Regions from separate parts of the Streptomyces sp. NPDC017890 genome, predicted to be linked through region 3. Evidence: riboswitches for the same ligand, from Rfam matches in the RefSeq annotation. Region 3 holds a riboswitch; each other region holds the start of a gene.
What was found. A riboswitch is a leader RNA that binds a small molecule or an ion and turns the genes downstream of it on or off. The one in region 3 is predicted to bind cyclic di-AMP.

Region 1 (4,810 bases), on a different contig from region 3:
CGGACCAACTACTTCGAGACCATGCCCGCCCACCAGCTGGAGCTCGCCCTCTGGCTGGAGGCCGACCGCATGGGCTCCCTGCTGTCCGCCCTGGACGACGAGTCGATGGAGAACCAGCGGGACGTCGTCAAGAACGAGCGCCGGCAGCGCTACGACAACGTGCCCTACGGCACGGCCTTCGAGAAGCTGACCGCCCTCGCCTACCCGGAGGGCCACCCCTACCACCACACGCCGATCGGCTCGATGGCCGACCTGGACGCGGCGACGCTGGAGGACGCGCGCGCGTTCTTCCGCACCTACTACGCGCCGAACAACGCCGTGCTGTCGGTCGTCGGCGACATCGACCCCGAGCAGACGCTCGCCTGGATCGAGAAGTACTTCGGTTCCATCGCCTCGCACGACGGCAAGCAGGCCCCCCGGGACGGCTCGCTGCCCGACGTCATGGGCGGCGAGCTGCGCGAGATCGTCGAGGAGGAGGTCCCGGCCCGCGCCCTGATGGCGGCCTACCGCCTGCCGGAGGACGGCACGCGCGCGTGCGACGCGGCCGACGTGGCCCTCACCGTCCTCGGCGGAGGCGAGTCCTCCCGCCTGTACAACCGGCTGGTACGCCGCGACCGCACGGCCGTCGCCGCCGGGTTCGGCCTGCTGCGGCTCGCCGGAGCGCCCTCCCTGGGGTGGCTGGACGTGAAGACGTCCGGTGACGTCGAGGTGCCGGTCATCGAGTCCGCCATCGACGAGGAGCTCGCCCGGTTCGCCGAGGAGGGCCCCACGCCGGAGGAGATGGAGCGCGCCCAGGCCCAGTTGGAGCGCGAGTGGCTGGACCGCCTGGGCACGGTCGCGGGCCGCGCCGACGAACTGTGCCGGTACGCCGTCCTGTTCGGCGACCCGCAGCTCGCCCTCACCGCCGTACAGCGGGTGCTCGAGGTGACGGCCGAGGAGGTCCAGGAGGTCGCCAAGGCCCGCCTGCGCCCCGACAACCGCGCGGTGCTCGTCTACGAGCCGACCGCGCCCGCCGACGACGCCGACACGAACGCCACCGACGAGAACGAGGAGGCGGCCAAGTGACCGAGCTCGCCACCATGGAATTCCACTCGCAGCCGCAGGCCGGCGAGCCCAAGCCGTGGGCGTTTCCGGCCCCGGAGCGCGGCAGCCTCGACAACGGCCTCACCGTGCTGCGCTGCCACCGCCCCGGCCAGCAGGTCGTCGCTGTCGAGGTCAATCTGGACGCGCCCCTCGACACCGAACCGGCCGGCCTCGACGGCCTCGCCACGATCATGGCGCGTGCCTTCTCCGAGGGCACCGACAAGCACTCCGCCGAGGAGTTCGCCGCCGAGCTGGAGCGCTGCGGCGCCACCCTCGACGCACACGCCGACCACCCCGGCGTCCGGCTGAGCCTGGAAGTGCCCGTCTCGCGCCTCGCCAAGGCCCTCGGCCTGGTCGCCGACGCCCTCCGGGCGCCCGCGTTCGCGGACAGCGAAGTCGAGCGGCTGGTCCGCAACCGGCTCGACGAGATCCCGCACGAGCTGGCCAACCCCGCCCGTCGCGCGGCCAAGGAGCTCTACAAGGAGCTCTTCCCGGCCGGGACGCGCATGTCGCGCCCGCGTCAGGGAACGGAGGAGACGGTCGCGAGCATCGACTCCGCGGCCGTACGCGCCTTCTACGAGAAGCACGTCCGACCCGCCACGGCCACCGCGGTGGTCGTCGGCGACCTCACCGGCGTCGACCTCGACGCGCTGCTCGGCGACACGCTGGGCGCGTGGACCGGCTCCGCCGCCGAGCCGCGTCCCGTGCCCCCGGTGACCGCCGACGACAGGGGCCGGGTCGTCATCGTGGACCGCCCCGGAGCCGTCCAGACGCAGCTGCTGATCGGCCGAACCGGCTCCGACCGGCACGACCGCGTGTGGCCCGCCCAGGTGCTCGGCACCTACTGCCTCGGCGGCACCCTCACCTCGCGCCTGGACCGCGTCCTGCGCGAGGAGAAGGGCTACACCTACGGTGTGCGGTCGTTCGCGCAGGTCCTGCGTTCGGCGCCCGACGGCACGGGGGCCGCCCTGCTGGCCATCAGCGGCTCCGTCGACACCCCCAACACCGGTCCCGCACTGGAGGACCTGTGGACGGTGCTGCGCAAGGTCGCGAAGGGCGGGCTCACCGACGCCGAGCGCGACGTCGCCGTGCAGAACCTGGTCGGTGTGGCGCCGCTGAAGTACGAGACGGCGGCGGCCGTGGCGGGCACGCTGGCCGACCAGGTCGAACAGCACCTGCCCGACGACTACCAGGCCACGCTCTACCGCCAACTCGCCGCCACGGGCACCGTGGAGGCCACGGCGGCGGTCGTGAACGCCTTCCCGGTGGACCGTCTGGTGACGGTCCTCGTCGGCGACGCGGCGCAGATCAAGGAGCCCGTCGAGGCCCTGGGCATCGGTGAAGTGACCGTCGTGGCGGCCGAGTAGCGGCACGCGCGCGTGGCGGCCCTGGTGACCACAGTGTCACCAGGGCCGCCATTTGTCCGAATTGAGGGAGTGGCTGACCGTCTGCCCTGTGGCGTGCGCTACAAAAAGCCTGTTGCGTTTGAGGATTGAAGACACCACGTTTAGCGTCGTCCGGGCTGTTCGTCAGGCAGTGCGCCGCACCCGCGGCACCGGACAGTCATCGCCGAGTCCCCGTACGGCGCGAGCCAGGGGAGCCGGGGACCCATCGCAGTCCCTGGGGTGAATCGGACGCCCGCGCGTGCAGCGAGGGGGTCCGTAGGAGACCTTCCTGCTCCGAACCCGTCAGCTAACCCGGTAGGCGAGAGGGAAGGAAAGGACCAGCCTCTACATGGCGTTCACGCGCGCCACCGGTAAGCACCGCCGTCCCAGCCGGATGCACCGCACCACCGCCCGCGCGGCGGGTGTCGCGGCCCTCGCCACCACCGGCGTCGTCGGCACCCTCGCGGCTCCGGCGCTCGCCGCCGAGTCCGAGGCGGAGCAGAGCGGACTCACCCCGGTCGTCACCATCGGGGACGCCGTAGCCGACGAGATCGACGCCCAGGCCACCGCGCAGAAGCGTGCCGCGCTGGACGCCGCCGCCCGTGAGGCGGCCCAGGAGGCCGCACGCGAGCGGGCCGCCGAGGCGGCCGAGGAGGCGCGCGAGGCCAAGGAACGCGCCGCACGCGAGGCGGAGCGCAAGCGCCTCAACACCTTCGTGTCGCCGATCACCGCCTCCTACGTCTCCACCGCCTACCAGGCCGGCAGCTCGCTGTGGTCCTCGGGCAGCCACACCGGCATCGACTTCCACGCCGCGAGCGGCACCCCTGTGCACGCGGTCGGCGTCGGCACCGTCGTCGAGGCCGGCTGGGGCGGGGCGTACGGCAACCAGGTCGTGATCAAGATGCACGACGGCACGTACACGCAGTACGGCCACCTGTCCTCCATCGGCGTCTCGGTCGGCCAGGCGGTCGCCCCCGGTCAGCAGATCGGCCTCTCCGGTGCCACCGGCAACGTCACCGGAGCGCACCTGCACTTCGAGGCCCGTACGAGCCCCGAGTACGGCTCGGACCTGGACCCGGTCGCCTATCTCCGCTCCCACGGCGTGAACGTCTGACGACGGACGGTACGGAAATGCGAATGCCCCGGCTCACGAGCCGGGGCATTCGCATTTCCGTACGCGGTCCAGAGGCCGTCGCTGTCCAAAAGATGCCCATGAAATCCGCCTGGCCGTCGGAATATCCGCTCGATTGGCCTAGAGTCACTGCACACGCGTCAATCGTCGACGTTTCACGGGGATTAAGGCGGAGGTCGGGCATGCGTATTCCGGCGCACTCGGTGTGCACGGCGATCCGGGACGACATCGTCGCCGGCGTACACGGGCGCGGCAGCCGGCTCACCGAGGAACTGCTCGCCCGCCGCTACGGAGTCTCCCGCGTCCCGGTCCGTGAGGCCTTGCGCACGCTGGAGGCCGAAGGTTTCGTGGTGACCCGGCGGCACGCGGGCGCGTGCGTGGCGGAACCCACCGAGCAGGAGGCCGCCGACCTGCTGGAGACCCGCACGCTCCTCGAACCCCTCGGCGCCTCCCGGGCCGCCCGGCGCCGCACCGAGGTCCACCTCAAGGTGCTGCGCGGACTGGTCAGGCTGGGTCAGGAGCGCGCCAGGCAGGGCAACAGCGAGGATCTGCGCTCCCTGGGCGGCTGGTTCCACGACACCCTCGCCCAGGCCGCGGGCAGCCCCTCGTTGACGGCGTTGCTGACCCAGCTGCGCCACAAGATCGCCTGGATGTACATCGTGGAAGCGCCGGCCGGACCCGTGGAGTACTGGGCGGAGCACGGCGCGATCGTCGATGCGGTGGCCCGGGGTGACAGCGAGCGCGCGCGGGCGCTCATGGCGCTGCACACCGAGAGGTCGAAGCCGGGACACCGGCTGCGATTCGCCTCAGAAGGCGAACGGACGAGGCGGGTGAGCGAATCGCCGCGTGAGGGAATCGCAACGTCCCGTAAACACGCCGAGCCTGCGGGCTTAACACGGGGGCCGTATACAAAGAGGAAGTAATTCGGGGGCTGTTTTTCTGCTGCCCGAATACGCGCCTGTGTACCGGCGTGCCTGTCCGGATGCCTGGGCGAGAGCGAAGCGGAAAAGGAATTGAAAAGGCCCGCCCGGTGGTCCCGGGCGGGCCTTTCGGTGCCGCTGTCCGTCAGACGGTCGGTTCAGACGGTTCAGACGGCTCAGACGGTCTCGGGAAGCTCCTCGAGTCCTTCGGAGACCAGCTTCGCCAGCCGCTCCAGGGCGGCGTCCGCGCCCTCGGCGTCGGAGGCGAGGACGATCTCCTCGCCGCCCTG
Region 2 (4,810 bases), on a different contig from region 3:
GGGCGGTCCGCGGCACCGGCCTCGGCGCGGGCCTTCTTGGCCGTGTCCGGGTCGATGACGACGAACCCGGTCTCACCCGGCATCACATAGTGCAGCCGCAGCCGGATCTGCTGCTCGGCGTAGGCGTCGTCCTGCCAGCGTGCCTTGAGGTCGCGCAGGTCCTCGACCCGGTCCCGGGTCTCCTGCTGCTCCCGCCGGAGATCGGCGATCTCGGCGCGCTGGGCGACGTACTGCCGTATCGGGTAGGCGAGCGCCACGACGAGCGAGCAGAGCACCATCGCGAGCAGCGCGGCCCGGCCGGTCAGCCGGGAGCGACGGGCCTGGCGCTTGGTCTGCGAGCGGTAGACCCGGGCCGCGGTCTGTTCCCCGATGATCCGGATCCTGGTCGCGGTGGAGAAACGGTCCCGGTCCTTCACCGCCATGTCTGTCCCCGCCTCCCCTCCACACGTGCGTACGTCCCCGCACACGGTACGGGACCGAGTACGGGGACGTACGTACGACGCTGCCTACAGGGTTGCGGGTCAGCCCTTGAAGCGCGGGAAGGCGCTGCGGCCGGCGTACACCGCGGCGTCGTCGAGGATCTCCTCGATGCGCAGCAGCTGGTTGTACTTGGCGACGCGCTCGGAGCGGGCCGGGGCGCCGGTCTTGATCTGGCCGCAGTTGGTGGCGACCGCCAGGTCGGCGATGGTGACGTCCTCGGTCTCGCCGGAGCGGTGGGACATCATGCACTTGAAGCCGTTGCGCTGGGCCAGCTCCACGGCGTCCAGGGTCTCGGTCAGCGAACCGATCTGGTTGACCTTGACCAGCAGGGCGTTGGCCGAGTTCTCCTCGATGCCGCGGGCCAGGCGCTCCGGGTTGGTGACGAACAGGTCGTCGCCGACGAGCTGGACCTTGTCACCGAGCTTGGCGGTGATGGTGTTCCAGCCGTCCCAGTCGTCCTCGAACAGCGGGTCCTCGATGGAGACCAGCGGGTACGCCTCGACCAGCTCGGCGTAGTACTCGGTCATCTCGGCGGCCGTGCGCTGCTTGCCCTCGAAGGCGTAGGAGCCGTCCTTGTAGAACTCGGACGCGGCCACGTCGAGCGCGAGGGCGATCTGCTCGCCGGGGGTGTAGCCGGCCTCCTTGATCGCCTCGAGGATGAGGTCGAGGGCCTCGCGGTTGGAGCCGAGGTTCGGCGCGAAGCCGCCCTCGTCGCCGAGACCGGTGGCCAGGCCCTTGCTCTTCAGGACCTTCTTCAGGGTGTGGTAGACCTCGGCGCCCCAGCGCAGGGCCTCGGAGAAGGACTCCGCGCCGATCGGGGCGATCATGAACTCCTGGATGTCCACGTTGGAGTCGGCGTGCGAGCCGCCGTTCAGGATGTTCATCATCGGCACCGGCAGAAGGTGCGCGTTGGGGCCGCCCAGGTAGCGGAAGAGCGGCAGGTCGCTGGCCTCGGAGGCGGCGTGGGCGACGGCGAGCGAGACGCCGAGGATGGCGTTGGCGCCCAGCGAGCCCTTGTTGTCGGTGGCGTCCAGGTCGAACATGGCCTGGTCGATCAGGCGCTGCTCGGTGGCGTCGTAGCCGACGAGCTCCGGGCCGATCTGCTCGATGACGGCGAGAACGGCCTTCTCGACGCCCTTGCCGAGGTAGCGGCCCGGGTCGCCGTCACGGAGCTCGATGGCCTCGAAGGCGCCCGTTGAGGCGCCGGACGGAACGGCGGCACGACCCGTGCTGCCGTCGTCGAGGCCGACCTCGACCTCGACCGTGGGGTTGCCTCGGGAGTCCAGGATTTCCCGGGCTACGACGACGTCGATGGACGGCACGAGCATCTCCTTCTTCAATGTGACGCTTCGGTGTGACGCGCGGGTCCACAGGACCGCAGCGGCTCTGCGGGACCGAGCCTAACCGGCTCCGGGCGATCGGCCAGCCGATCGCCCACCCGCTGGACAGAACCGAGAGTAAATTGTTTCCGAACGGAACAAAGACGTTTCCGGAAACCGGTCCGGATTCGGGGCGTGAAAAACCCGCCCCGGTGCGTACGGGGGAACACGCACCGGGGCGGGAGCAAGGGGGCCGCCGCTTACTTCAGGTGCAGCTGCTGGCCCGGGTAGATCAGGTCGGCGTCGTCGACGATGTCGTCGTTCAGCTTGAACAGCTTCGCCCAGCCGCCCTTGACGTCGTGCTCCTCGGCGATCGAGCTGAGGGTGTCGCCCTCGACGACCTCGTACTCGCCGTCGCCCTTCTCGACCTTCTTGCCGGTCGGGGTGGTGACGGTCTCCTTCTTGGCGGCCGGGCGCTCGTCGGAGCGGGAGGCCTTCTGCTCGGTGGAGCGGTCGGCGGTGGAGCCGCCGCTCTGGCTCTGCGAGCTCTCGGAGCTGCCGGAGCCCTGCGCGGAACCGCTGCCCTGGCTCTCGCTCTCGCCGGAGCCGCCGCCGGTGTACGCGGCGTTCGACAGGCCGGTACCGCAGACCGGCCAGGCACCCTTGCCCTGGCCCGCGAGCACCTTCTCGGCGATCTCGATCTGCTGCGCCTTGCTGGCCTGGTCGGCGGTGGCGGCGTACTGCGTGCCGCCGTAGCCGGCCCAGGTGGAGGCGGAGAACTGCAGACCGCCGTAGTAACCGTTGCCGGTGTTGATGGACCAGTTGCCGCCGGACTCGCACTGGGCGACGGTGTCCCACTCGGAGGCGGTGGCGGCGGAGGCGTTGCCGGCCGCCATCAGCGGGGCGGCGACGGCGGCACCGGTGACGCCGGCGACGGCGATGACGCGGGTGGCCTTGGACGGGCGACGGTGCTTGCCCTTGCCGGAAAACAGCATGGTTGATCCCCTCACCGACGCCTGCGAGGTGAGCTGTCGGGTTCGGGCCGGTTGAGTTGCCCGGCCGGGTTCCTCGCGGAACTCGGCTCCACCCCTAGCCACTCCGGTTCAACTGCCCGGCGCGGCACTTACCTTGGGTCCCCCGCTCCTGCCTTCGGCGCTTGACGCGACGACTGTTCCCGGACGGCCGCTGGCAGGATTCGGCGTTGCGGCAGCCGGGGCCCGCGATGGCGAGCGGTCATGACCGTAGACACGCGCTCCGCGGTTTTTCAAAGACGATCACGGCTTCTGAGACCTATCTCTCACGAGATCCAAAACGGACATAGAGTCTCTAACCGTGACGTGAACTCCCTCTACTTTTCACCCGTTTCGCCCGTGAGCGTGAGCGTCTGACCGGGCAGGATGTGGTCCGGGTCGGCCCCCACGACCTCCTTGTTGCCGACGTAGAGCGCATGCCACCCGCCGTCCACGTCGAGGGAGTCGGCGATGCCCCAGAGACTGTCGCCGGAGCGCACGGTGTAGGAGCCGTCCACGGCCTGGCGTGCCTCACCCTCGCCGCGCGAGGCGTGCCGCCCCGACGACTCGGCCGTGCGGCCGTCCGCCACCCCCTCGTCGGCACTGCCGCCTCGATGCCGGCCCGCGCCGGACTCGTCCGTGTCGGTGAGAGCCGAAGAGCCCTCGCTCTGCCCCGGCTTGTCCGATTCGCCGACCTCCGGAGAGGTCGTGGGCGAAGCGCCGGTGTCGCGCGGACCGGTGCTCTTCCTGGGGTCGGTTTCAGGGGACGTGTCGGACTTGGTCGTATCGTCCCCACGGTCCGACGAGGAGTCAGGGGAGGGCGAGGCCGGGGAGGAAGGGGAGGAGGGGGATGCCTCGGACGTGGGTTTGGACGGCTCCGACGGCTGGGACGCCTCCGTCGAGCCGGACGAGCTGGTCAGGCCGGGGGTGTCCGACGTCCCCGAGGTGTCCGATCCCTCCGACGAGCCGTCACCCGCCGCACCCGTGCCACCGCCGACGGACGCCGAGTCGTTGCCCAGGCCCGCGAGCAGACCACAGGTCGGCCAGGCGGCGATGCCCTGGTCCGCGTGCAGCTTCTCGGCGACTCTCACCTGCTGGGAGCGGCTGGCCTGGTCGGCACTGGGTGCGTACTCCAGGCCGCCGTACTGCTCCCAGGCGTCCTGGGACAGCTGCAGGCCGCCGTAGTACCCGTTGCCGCTGTTCTGGCTCCAGGCGCCGCCGGTCTCGCACTCGGCGACCCGGTCCCAGTTCGCCCCGTCGGCCGCGTGGGCGCCGGTGGCACCGAGGAGTGGGATCGCGATGGCGGAGCCGGTCACTCCGGCGGCGACGACCAGGGCGGGAGCCTGGCGGGGGCGGCGGTGACGACCGTTCCCGGAGAGCATGCGACGACCTTTCACGAGACAACGGGGACCGCGCGACGGGTGATGCTCGGGGCGCCACGCTGATTCGTGAACGTATAGGCAGATGATCGCTTGTCACAAGTTCATGCCGCGCAGATCACGTGAAGATCACAGAGTTGAGCGCGTGTCACCTTTGCGTCGGAGACGGGCCCTTGCCCGCCCACGAAGGACCATCGCCCGACCCCGACCCCGACGACGACGGACCATCGCCCGACGACGACTCGACCGGAGTGAACGAGACGGGCAGGGTGCGCAGCCCGCGCATGATGAGTCCGCCGCGCCAGCGCAGCTCGGCCGGCTCCGCTGCGAGGCGCAGGTCCGGCAGGCGGGTGAGGAGCGTGCCGAGCGCGGTCTGCCCCTCCAGCCGGGCGAGCGGGGCGCCGAGGCAGTAGTGGATGCCGTGGCCGTACCCGAGGTGCTGGCTGTCCCGGCGGGAGAGGTCCAGGGTGTCGGGGTCCGTGAACCGCTCCGGGTCCCGGTCGGCGGCGGCGAGGACGACGAGGACGGGGTCGCCGGCCGCGATCTCCTGCCCGGCGATGGTGAGCGGCCGGGTGGCGAAGCGCCAGGTGGCCAGCTCCACCGGGCCGTCGTAGCGGAGGAG
Region 3 (4,810 bases):
GTTCCCCCTCGCCCAGTTCCTCCGGCCTGAGCACGCGCACACGTCCGCTGTTCAACCCGACCCCCCGATCAAGTTCCCCCTGGACAACAGGAAGGTACCCCCGGGGGCCACCCGGTCGGTAGGTAGCGGACCATGTTGTTGCCAACCGGTGCACAGGCCTTGAACCGGCTTTAGCCGATGATGTGCCAGGTTTCGGACAGGTTCGAGCGTCCTCGTGCGTCCATGTGCCCTACTCGTGCGCACTCGTGCCGGACTCGCGCGTCCTCGTTCGGATGCGATCGCTGGTGAGTCGGACAGGTGCGGTGTCCGTATTCTCTGATCATGGACCGCACCGCGTATTCACTCGTCGCCACCGACCTCGACGGCACGCTGCTCCGCGGCGACGACACCGTCTCCGACCGGTCGCTGGCCGCGCTGGCGCGGGTGGCTCAGGCCGGTGCGCGGCATCTGGTGGTGACGGGGCGGCCGGCCCCCCGGGTACGGTCCCTGCTCGACCGCCTCGGCTGCACGGGGCTCGCGGTGTGCGGCCAGGGCGCGCAGGTGTACGACGCCGGCGCGCACCGGATGCTGTGGTCGGTCACCCTGGACCGGGAACTGGCCGAGACCGCGCTCGGCAAGATCGAGGCCGAGGTCGGGCAGGTGCACGCCGCGGTCGACCAGGACGGCGTCGACGGCCTCACCCTCATCGAGCCGGGGTACCTGATGCCCCACCCGACGCTGCCCGCGGTGCGGGTCGAGCGGCGCGACGAACTCTGGAGCACACCGATCAGCAAGGTCCTGCTGCGCCACCCCGAGCTGTCCGACGACGAGTTGGCGTCGACGGCGCGCGCGGTGGTGGGTTCCCTCGCGACGGTCACCATGTCGGGGCCGGGGACGGTGGAGCTCCAGCCGTGCGGCATCACCAAGGCGACCGGCCTGGCGCTGGCCGCCGAGCGTCTGGGGCTGAGCCGGCGGCGGACGATCGCCTTCGGGGACATGCCCAACGACATCCCCATGTTCGACTGGGCCGCCCACGGTGTCGCCATGGCCGGTGCCCACCCCGAACTCAAGGCGGTGGCCGACGAGGTCACCACGACGAACGAGGACGACGGCGTGGCCGTCGTCCTCGAGCGGATCTTCGGAGCCCCTTAGTACGGCTCAGCCACCACGGCCCAGTCGGTACGGCTCAGCCATCATGGCTCAGTCGGTACGGGCAGTCGGTACGGCTCGGCCGTGATGGCCCAGTCGGTACGGGCAGTCGGTACGGCTCGGCCGTGATGGCCCAGTCGGTACGGGCAGTCGGTACGGCTCGCCCGTCGCGGTTCAGGCGGTACGGGCGAGCCGGTGCCGACTCAGCCGTCGCGGCTCAGTACGCGCCGAAGACGTTGTCCATCGAGCCGTACCGGTCGGCCGCGTAGTTGCAGGCCGCGGTGATGTTGGCGACCGGGTCGTACGGGTCCCAGGAGGTGCCGGGCACGTGGTACGCCTCGAAGGTCGGGGCGATCACCTGGAGCAGGCCCTTGGACGGGGTGCCGTTGATGGCGTTGATGTCCCAGTTGTTGATGGCGAGCGGGTTGCCGGACGACTCCCGCATGATGTTGCGGTGGATGCCTTCGTACGTCCCGGGGATGCCGTGCTGGGCCATGATGTCGAGCGACTCCCGGATCCAGCCGTCGAGGTTGTCCGGGTACGTCGTCGCCGCGGCGGTGGCGGTCGCGGCGGTCGTGGTGGCGGCCGGGGTGGCCGCGGACGCGCTGGTGGCGCCGATGATCGGCAGGGCGAGCACGGCGGCGCCGGTGCCGGCCACGGCCAGCTTGCGGGCGAGGCGGCTGGTCCGGGCGTGACGGTTCTGACCGTTGGCAGACATGTGTGAGTCCCTCTCCTTACGCCTGCGAGGTGAGCTGTCGGGTTCGGGCGGGGAGGTGCCCGGCCGGGCCCTGACGGGCACGGCTTCACCCCGAGCCGCTCCGGTGGTGACCGGTGCGGCGGCTTACCTGGGTCCCCCGCTCCTGCCTGCGAGTTTGTTGGCGGATGACTGTGCGTTCGGGCGGTGGCAGGATTCGGCGTCCACCCGACAGGCCGGGAACGTATGCGACAGCACATGTCCGAAACAAGTGCAGGAATCACCCAACGCGCCTGTTGACCTTGGTCTGGGGGGTTTGGGGTACTTGATCCTTTGCGGCTGCCAAGGCTCAACTGGCTTGCGGGGCAAAGGGAGGGCGCAGCCGGCGGCGGGGTTGCCTGCGGGTGTGGAGGAGTGAGCCAACTCACCCGCTCCGTCAAGAGGGGTGAATCGGGCATTAGGGATGATTGGGGCCAATCGGCCGTCGGTGGGGAGGTCTTCGGGTGCCGATCGGCGACCGGGCGGGCCCATCGCCGTGCGTGCCCCGTGCGCGACCCCGCCCGGACCGGTGTTTCCGCGCACTGCGGGGGCATCCGTTCGGGGTGGGGGCGCAGTGGGCCGAGTGGGTGACGTATTCGGCGTGCGAGCCGTTGGGAGGGGTGATGTGATCTTCGGTGGCGGGTTCCGGCCCTGGCGATGTCGATCAATACCTGCTCATATCACCTGATCAAAAACATACTGTGCATGATCCGATACCGACCAGCCTGTAACGGTGGGCGCTAGCGGTGATCGAAAGGTGACCGGATACGCTGACTTGAGTGGTGGCAGCGACCTATCGACAAACCAGGTAATCGCCAGTAGACACCAGCAGACAGGAGACCCCTCGTGACCGTCGTCGGGCCGTTCGGGCTGAGCGTGCGGGACCAGGCTCTGGAAGCCGATGTCCAGGCCGGATTGGTTGCTGTCGAGGAAGGGTTGCTTGAGGCAACCAAAAGCGAGGTTCCGTTCATCACGGAGGCCGCCCAGCATCTGGTGCGGGCCGGCGGCAAACGATTCCGGCCACTGCTGGTGATGCTCTCGGCCCAGTTCGGCGACCGCTATGCCCCCGGCATCGTGCCCTCGGCCGTCGTCGTGGAGCTGACCCACCTCGCCACCCTCTACCACGACGACGTCATGGACGAGGCAGCCGTGCGCCGTGGCGTGGCCAGTGCCAACACCCGTTGGGGCAACTCGGTCGCGGTCCTCACCGGCGACTTCCTGTTCGCCCGCGCCTCGCAGATCCTCGCCGACCTCGGGCCCGAGGCGGTCCGCGTGCAGGCCCTGGCGTTCGAACGGCTCGTCACCGGTCAGATCCTGGAGACGGCGGGGCCGCAGGACGGCCGGGACCCGGTGGACCACTACCTGGACGTGCTGGGCGGCAAGACGGGATCGCTGGTGGCGGTCTCCTGCCGGTTCGGCGCGATGATGTCCGGCGCCGACGAGACGGTCGTGGACGTGCTGACCCAGTACGGCGAGCGGCTCGGCGTGGCCTTCCAGCTCGCGGACGACGTCCTGGACATCGCCTCCGACTCCCAGGAGTCGGGGAAGACGCCCGGGACCGACCTGCGCGAGGGCATCCCGACCCTGCCGGTGCTGCGGCTGCGCGAGCGGGCGGCCCGGCTGGGGCTCGCCGAGGACATCGCCTTGTGCGAGCTGCTGGACTCCGACCTGAGCGACGACGCGCGGCACGCGGAGGCGCTGCGGCTGCTGCGCGCCCACCCGGCGCTGGAGCAGGCGCGACGGGACACGGTCCGGTACGCCAAGGACGCCCGGGCGGCGCTGGCTCCGCTCAGGGAGTGTGAGGCGAAGGCCGCGCTGGTGGAGCTGTGCGACGCCGTGGTGCACCGGGCCGGCTGAGTCCTCCCCGGGCTCCCGCGGGCCCGCATCAGGGGGGCCGCCGCCGTACGCGGCGGCCGGTCCACGGGGTGGCGGCGTACGGCAGGTGAATGGCGTACGGCAGGTGGCTGCCCGGGGCGGCGTGCGGCGTGCGGCGGCGTGCGGCGGTGGATCGCGGCGTACTCCATCCCCTACGGGCCGGGGGAGGCGTGACCCCTCCGTGTCATCCCGCAGGAGTACGCGGAGTTGAGCCCGCGGTCTGACGATTCCGCTTGGCCGATTTGGTCAGATGGACACCACGGAAAACACCAATCCTCACCGATTCGGGTGAGAATGGCGGCTCAAGGGTGGACGAGTGCGAGGTCGCGAGACAGCCGCCGCCGACGAGGAGGCAGGGCACACATGGCACCGATCGATTCCGACGACAACACGACCGCCGGGGCGGACGGGGACCTGCGGACAGGACGGCGCAGGGCCGCGCGGTACGTCGTCCCGGTCACGGTGATGGGGGTGGCGGCCGCGACGATCGGCCTCGTCCCGGCGCTCGCCGACTCCGGGGACCCCGACCTTCCGAAGGTCACGGCGGAGCAACTCATCGAGAAGATCGCCAAGTCGGACGTGCAGCAGCTGTCCGGCACGGTCAGGATCAGCACGGACCTGGGGCTGCCGGACCTCGGCGGCCTGGAGAGCGGCCTCATGTCCGGTATGTCCGGAAGTCCGGGCTCGGGTGGTGACGAGGAGGGCTCCGCCGACCCGTCCGTCAAGCTCACCGAGCTGGTGTCCGGCACCCACACGCTCCGGGTCGCCGCTGACGGCCCCGACCGGCAGAAGCTGTCGCTGCTGGAGAACGCCGCCGAGTACAGCCTGATCCACGACGGCAAGGACGTCTGGGGCTACGACAGCAAGTCCAACGAGGTCTACCACTCCACCACGTCCGGCAGCGTCGAGCAGCCGGAGCAGGAGGTGCCGGCCACCCCGAAGGACTTCGCCGACCAGGCCCTCAAGGCGGTCGACGACACCACGTCCGTGACCGTCGACGGCACCGCGCAGGTGGCCGGCCGGGACGCGTACCGACTGGTGATCAAGCCCAAGCAGTCCGGTTCCACGGTCGGA
Region 4 (4,810 bases), on a different contig from region 3:
GGCAGATCGGTACTGGCAGGGATGTTCCGGGGGGATGCGGACACGGAGCCTGTCATGGTGCCTCCTTACGCGCCCGCCGCTGTCGCGGCGATGAAGTCCAACGAGTCCTCGGGCGAAAGGGCATGGGTCAGAAGAGCGTTGAAGGCCTCGGTGTAGGCCTCTAGGTCTTCTTTCCGTTCGAGGTGCAGGCTACTCGTCAAGTGGTCGAGAACAACCACGTCCAGATCAGAAGTGCTCGAAAAAGAAAAGATTACGAAAGGGCCGGTGACGCCGATGTGAGCCCCGGCGGCGAACGGCAGGACCTGGAGCCGGACATGGGGCAGACGCGCGGCATCCACCAGACGCGCCAGCTGACGGGCCATTACCCCGGGTCCGCCCACCTCCCGGCGCAGAACCGACTCGTCCAGGACCGCGCTCAGCTCCAGCGGCGGCCGCGCCCGCAGTACGTCCTGCCGGGCCAGCCGCACCTCCACCAGGGTGTCCAGCCGCTCCTCCGGCAGCCCGTCCACCGCGGCGCGCGTCACCGCGCGGGCGTACTCCGGTGTCTGCAGCAGCCCGGGGACCACGGTGGTCTCCAGCGTGCGCATCGCGCTCGCCTGGGACTCCAGGCTGATGAAGTCGCGGTAGGTCGGCGGCAGCACCCCTCGATAGGCGTGCCACCAGTGGTTCCGGCCGCCCGCGTCGTCGGAGCCGGCCAGTGTCACCAGCAGCTCCCGCAGCTGGTCGTCGTCGACGCCGTATGCGTCCAGCAGCAACCGCACGTCGGCCGGTTTGGCCCCGCTCGTCCCGGTCTCGATCCGGCTGACCTTCGACTGGTGCCAGCCCACCAGCCGGGCCGCCTCGCCGCTGGTGATACCCGCCGACGTCCGCTGGGCGCGCAGTTCCGCGCCCAGCTTTCGGCGGCGCACCACGGGACCGTGCTGCATGGGCCACTCCCCTTACTCCCTATGGGCCGTCCGAATACGCTCTGCCGTCGCAGAGTTCACCGCATCGAGCGACAGATATATGCATATCTTGGTGGATCGCCGTCCTTCACGGGCCGGTGATGGCAGTCTGGCGGCGAAGCACCAGTCCGGGACCGTACTCGAACCATCCGCCCCGTGTCGGGCTGCGGTCCCGTGGGAAGGGACGACGTCGCCATGGCAGACCATCTGGAAGCATCCGTCACTCTGCCGAGCGATCCCGCTTCGGTGGCCGCCGCGCGTACCTATGTGGTCGGCACGCTGGCGGAGTGGGGCCTGCCGGCGGACACCGACGTGTCCGAAACCGTCCGGCTCATCGTCTCCGAGCTGACGACCAACGCGGTTCAGCACACGTTCGGGCAGTCACCCACCTTCACGGTGGACCTCGTGCTCGACCGCGACGCGAGACTGCGCGTCGGCGTCACCGACAGCCATCCGCGGTTTCCCAAGCGTCTGCCCGCCGCCGTCCAGCAGGACAACGGCCGCGGCATGGTGATCATCCGCTGGCTGGCGGCGGAGTGCGGCGGCAAGCTGAGGGTGCGGCCCACGCGCGAGGGCGGCAAGACCGTCTCCATCGAACTGCCCTGGACGCCGCCGGGCAGTCCGGTGCCCCCCGAGCCGGCCACGGCCGTGGGGCGGGCCTCGGGACGGCAGGAGCCCCAGCGGTGAGGCGCCGACTGTACTCGGCGCGCCGCAGAGGCGCACCGCGCGCCGGTCGACGCCGCCGGGACCGCCGGACCAGCGGCCTCGGCCTGTCGAGCGCGGGCAGGAGGGATACGCGTACCGGCACAGCGCGTCGCGGCGGGAACCCACCGGGACGGCCGGCCGGCCGTGGCCCGACTCCCCGCCCTTCAGGGCGAGGAGCGGAAGTCACTTGACCCGGCCGTACCAGACGCTGTTGGTCCAGATCTTCTGCAGACGGACCACATCCCCGGTCTTCGGGGCGTGCCAGACCTTCCCCTTCCCGGCGTAGATGCCGACGTGGTAGACGCTGCTGCCCGAGTGGAAGAAGACCAGGTCGCCGGCCTTGCGTTTCTTGGCGGAGATGTGACGGGTCTTGTTGTACTGCTGAGCCGCGGTGCGCGGCAGCTTCTTGCCGGCCTTCTTGAACGAATACAGGGTCAGCCCGGAGCAGTCGAACCTGCGTGGTCCGACGGCGCCCCATTTGTAGGGTGAACCCTTCTTGGAGGCCGCGATCTTGAGAGCCTTCGTCGCAAGAGCCGCCGCGGCCGCCTCGGAGGCGGCACCGGGGACCACGACAGATCCGCCGATGGCGGCGAGGGTGAGGGCCGAGGCCGTACCGGCACGGGCGATCAGCGACGGGACACGATTGAGCGCAGACATGCGCAACCCTTCGTCAGCCGCCTGTGAAGGATGACCTGTCGGATTCGGGCTGGCGAAGTTGCCCGGCCGCACGAGTGCGGCTTCACCCCAAGGGCTGCTCGGCCCGGCGTCCTCCTCGCGGAGATGACCGTTCCGGCGACCCGTCGTGCTCGGGTCCTCCACTCCTGCCGATCCACTCCTGTCGACCGGTCGTCCGGGCGGCGGCAGGACTCGGCGTCCGCCCGGACCGCCCCGCCGCTGCGGCGAGGGCTTGTCGTCAGTCACGGATCTTGTCTCGCCCAGAGGGAGAATCCCAACGGGACGTGCCCTTTGTGTTGTTACACACCACTCACCCGTTCGGGTGGACGCCTCCGCGTTCGACCCGTCACCGAGTGCGGTGACGACGCTGGGACCAGCGGCGCAGCGGATCATTCCACTGCGTGAGCACGAGGGTTGCGCAACTTCGGCCGGTCGGAAATCGATGGTGTTCCTACGCCGAAAGGGGGTACGCCGTTTGGTCCGTTTCACCCTCTGACGCGTCAACTCCCAAAACGCGGCGGAAGGCCGGCACGTGCCGCCCGCCGTTCACCGCCCAGCACGGGCGGCGCCCGGACCAGGGTGCCGGCGTGCAGTTCCGTCCCGCCCCGCCGATGGATCGGCGCCGGCGTGTCGCGCAGGGCCGTCGCCCTTGCCGGCCAGCGCCTGCGCGGCCCGCAGACCGTGACAGGTGTCGCCGACCCGCGCGGCTGTGAGGCGCCCGAGCAGATCGACGGCGTCCAGGTCACGGCCGGTCATCTCCGCTTCGGTGTGCGTCAGGGCCGGGCGGCGGAGGCGGTTCCCGTGGCAGCATCGGCGGCTCCCCTCGAACGGGAGCGGGGGGAGTGCCCCTTCGGGCGGGCACGATACGACCCACCAGGCCTCACTCCGCAGCCTGTTGGGGGTCGAGGGCCGCTTCGCACTCGAGGTCCGCGGTCATCTGCTCGGAGGTGCGGCCCGTGTGTCGCATGAGGATCTCCGGCGAGCGAACACAGATGCGGACCAACCTGCCGACATGTAGCGCGAGTTCACTGGCCTGCCCCCTCCGCCGGGTCGGCGAGCACGAGCTGATGGATCACCACCCGCGCGCCCGCTCACCCGAGTCCATGGCACCGCCGCCGCCCCCGCGCACGCGAGCGCCACCGTTTCGGCATCGCTGCGGAACACGGGGCCCGAACCCGACGTGGTGGCCGGCCGGGTTCAGGAGGCTGCCGCGAACCCGACGTGGTGGCCGGCCGGGTTCAGGAGGCTGCCGGTGCCGGGGTCCGGTCGGGCGCCGGTGAGGCGCCGTGTGCGCGGTGTCGCAGCGCGCCGCCGAGCAGGACCGCGCCCAGACCCAGCAGGGACCAGCACGTCAGCGTGAGCGCGGGGCCGGTGGCCGCGGCACCGTCGAAGAAGGACACCGAGCGCAGCAGCGAGCCGCCCGCCCCCGGCGGCAGCCACTGGCCGATCGCGCCGGCCGGTCGGGGCAGCATCTGAGGCGCCGAGGACGCGCCGGAGAAGGGGTTGCCCAGCAGCATGATCACGGCCGCGCCCAGCCCGAGACCCGCCCGCCCGAACAGCGCCCCGAGCCCGGCGACGCCCGCGCCGACTGCCAGGGCCGACAGGCCGAGCACACCGGCCACGGCCCACCAGTCACCGGTGACCACCCCGAGCCAGCTGTGCGCGACCGCCGCCGCGACCGCGCCTGTCGACGCGGCGGCGCCGGCCACCGCGACGACCGCCCGCACCCCGCGCAGCCCCAGCAGGGTCACCACGGCGCCGGTCGCGATCCCGGCCAGTGCGAGCGGCAGTACGCTCGCGCCCAGGGCCGCGCCGCGCGGATCCGCCTCGGGGGCGGGTACCACGTCGACGACCTGGACCGGGGTGCCCGTGGCAGCGGCCTGCCCGGTCACCGCCTGCTGGAGCAGCTGGGCGACGGAGGGGCTCGCCGCGGACGCCGTGAGCAGCTTCGCGCCCCGGTCGCCGGCGACCACCGCGCCGTACACGGTCCGGTCCTCGATGGCGTCGCGGGCCGCGGCCTCGTCGGCGTAGCGGTGGATCTCGAAGGCGCCCTCGCGCTGGGTGAGCCGCTGCTCCAGCTGCGCGAGGGCGGTGGGTGGCCCCGCAACGCCGAGCGGCAGATCGCGGGCTGCCGTACGGGCGGCCGGCCAGGCGAAGGCGCACAGTGCCAGCGCCACCAGCACGGGAACCAGGACGACGACGGCGACCACACGGCGGCCGTGGGGAACGAAGGGGCGGGACATGGGTGCTCCTCATGAGAGAAGGATCGTTCGTTTTTGTTTCTGCCTCCACGGTGTGGCGGCTCGGCAGCCTTGTCAAGAAGGAATGTTCGTTTTAGGTTGGGGCCATGGCCCGCGTATCCCAGGAACACCTCGACGCCCGCCGTCGGCAGATCCTCGACGGCGCCGCGCTCTGCTTCGCCCGCAATGGCTTCCACGCCACGTCGATGCAGGACGTGCTGAAGGAGGTGGACCTCTCGGCGGGGG

Region 1: another riboswitch for cyclic di-AMP. It lies ahead of ACH4F2_RS27225 (M23 family metallopeptidase); the one in region 3 lies ahead of ACH4F2_RS03565 (transglycosylase SLT domain-containing protein).
Region 2: another riboswitch for cyclic di-AMP. It lies ahead of ACH4F2_RS17890 (transglycosylase family protein); the one in region 3 lies ahead of ACH4F2_RS03565 (transglycosylase SLT domain-containing protein).
Region 4: another riboswitch for cyclic di-AMP. It lies ahead of ACH4F2_RS23035 (C40 family peptidase); the one in region 3 lies ahead of ACH4F2_RS03565 (transglycosylase SLT domain-containing protein).

Annotation. Positions count from the first base shown of each region.
Region 1 is NZ_JBIRHU010000022.1:110,960-115,769, forward strand. It holds gene ACH4F2_RS27215 (M16 family metallopeptidase) at 1-1,065, shown strand, start outside; gene ACH4F2_RS27220 (M16 family metallopeptidase) at 1,062-2,450, shown strand; cyclic di-AMP (ydaO/yuaA leader) riboswitch at 2,641-2,805, shown strand; gene ACH4F2_RS27225 (M23 family metallopeptidase) at 2,818-3,582, shown strand; gene ACH4F2_RS27230 (GntR family transcriptional regulator) at 3,783-4,523, shown strand; gene ACH4F2_RS27235 (HPr family phosphocarrier protein) at 4,697-4,810, opposite strand, start outside.
Region 2 is NZ_JBIRHU010000012.1:148,101-152,910, reverse strand. It holds gene ACH4F2_RS17900 (septum formation initiator family protein) at 1-422, opposite strand, end outside; gene eno (phosphopyruvate hydratase) at 522-1,802, opposite strand; gene ACH4F2_RS17890 (transglycosylase family protein) at 2,060-2,794, opposite strand; cyclic di-AMP (ydaO/yuaA leader) riboswitch at 2,798-2,964, opposite strand; gene ACH4F2_RS17885 (transglycosylase family protein) at 3,148-4,191, opposite strand; gene ACH4F2_RS17880 (cytochrome P450) at 4,337-4,810, opposite strand, start outside.
Region 3 is NZ_JBIRHU010000002.1:150,494-155,303, forward strand. It holds gene ACH4F2_RS03555 (GNAT family N-acetyltransferase) at 1-55, opposite strand, end outside; gene ACH4F2_RS03560 (HAD family hydrolase) at 322-1,131, shown strand; gene ACH4F2_RS03565 (transglycosylase SLT domain-containing protein) at 1,346-1,846, opposite strand; cyclic di-AMP (ydaO/yuaA leader) riboswitch at 1,852-2,019, opposite strand; gene ACH4F2_RS03570 (polyprenyl synthetase family protein) at 2,708-3,718, shown strand; gene ACH4F2_RS03575 (outer membrane lipoprotein carrier protein LolA) at 4,100-4,810, shown strand, end outside.
Region 4 is NZ_JBIRHU010000017.1:143,641-148,450, forward strand. It holds gene ACH4F2_RS23020 (DUF397 domain-containing protein) at 1-44, opposite strand, end outside; gene ACH4F2_RS23025 (helix-turn-helix domain-containing protein) at 66-926, opposite strand; gene ACH4F2_RS23030 (ATP-binding protein) at 1,140-1,631, shown strand; gene ACH4F2_RS23035 (C40 family peptidase) at 1,833-2,306, opposite strand; cyclic di-AMP (ydaO/yuaA leader) riboswitch at 2,310-2,454, opposite strand; gene ACH4F2_RS23040 (ATP-dependent Clp protease proteolytic subunit) at 3,205-3,393, opposite strand; gene ACH4F2_RS23045 (ABC transporter permease) at 3,563-4,567, opposite strand; gene ACH4F2_RS23050 (TetR/AcrR family transcriptional regulator) at 4,672-4,810, shown strand, end outside.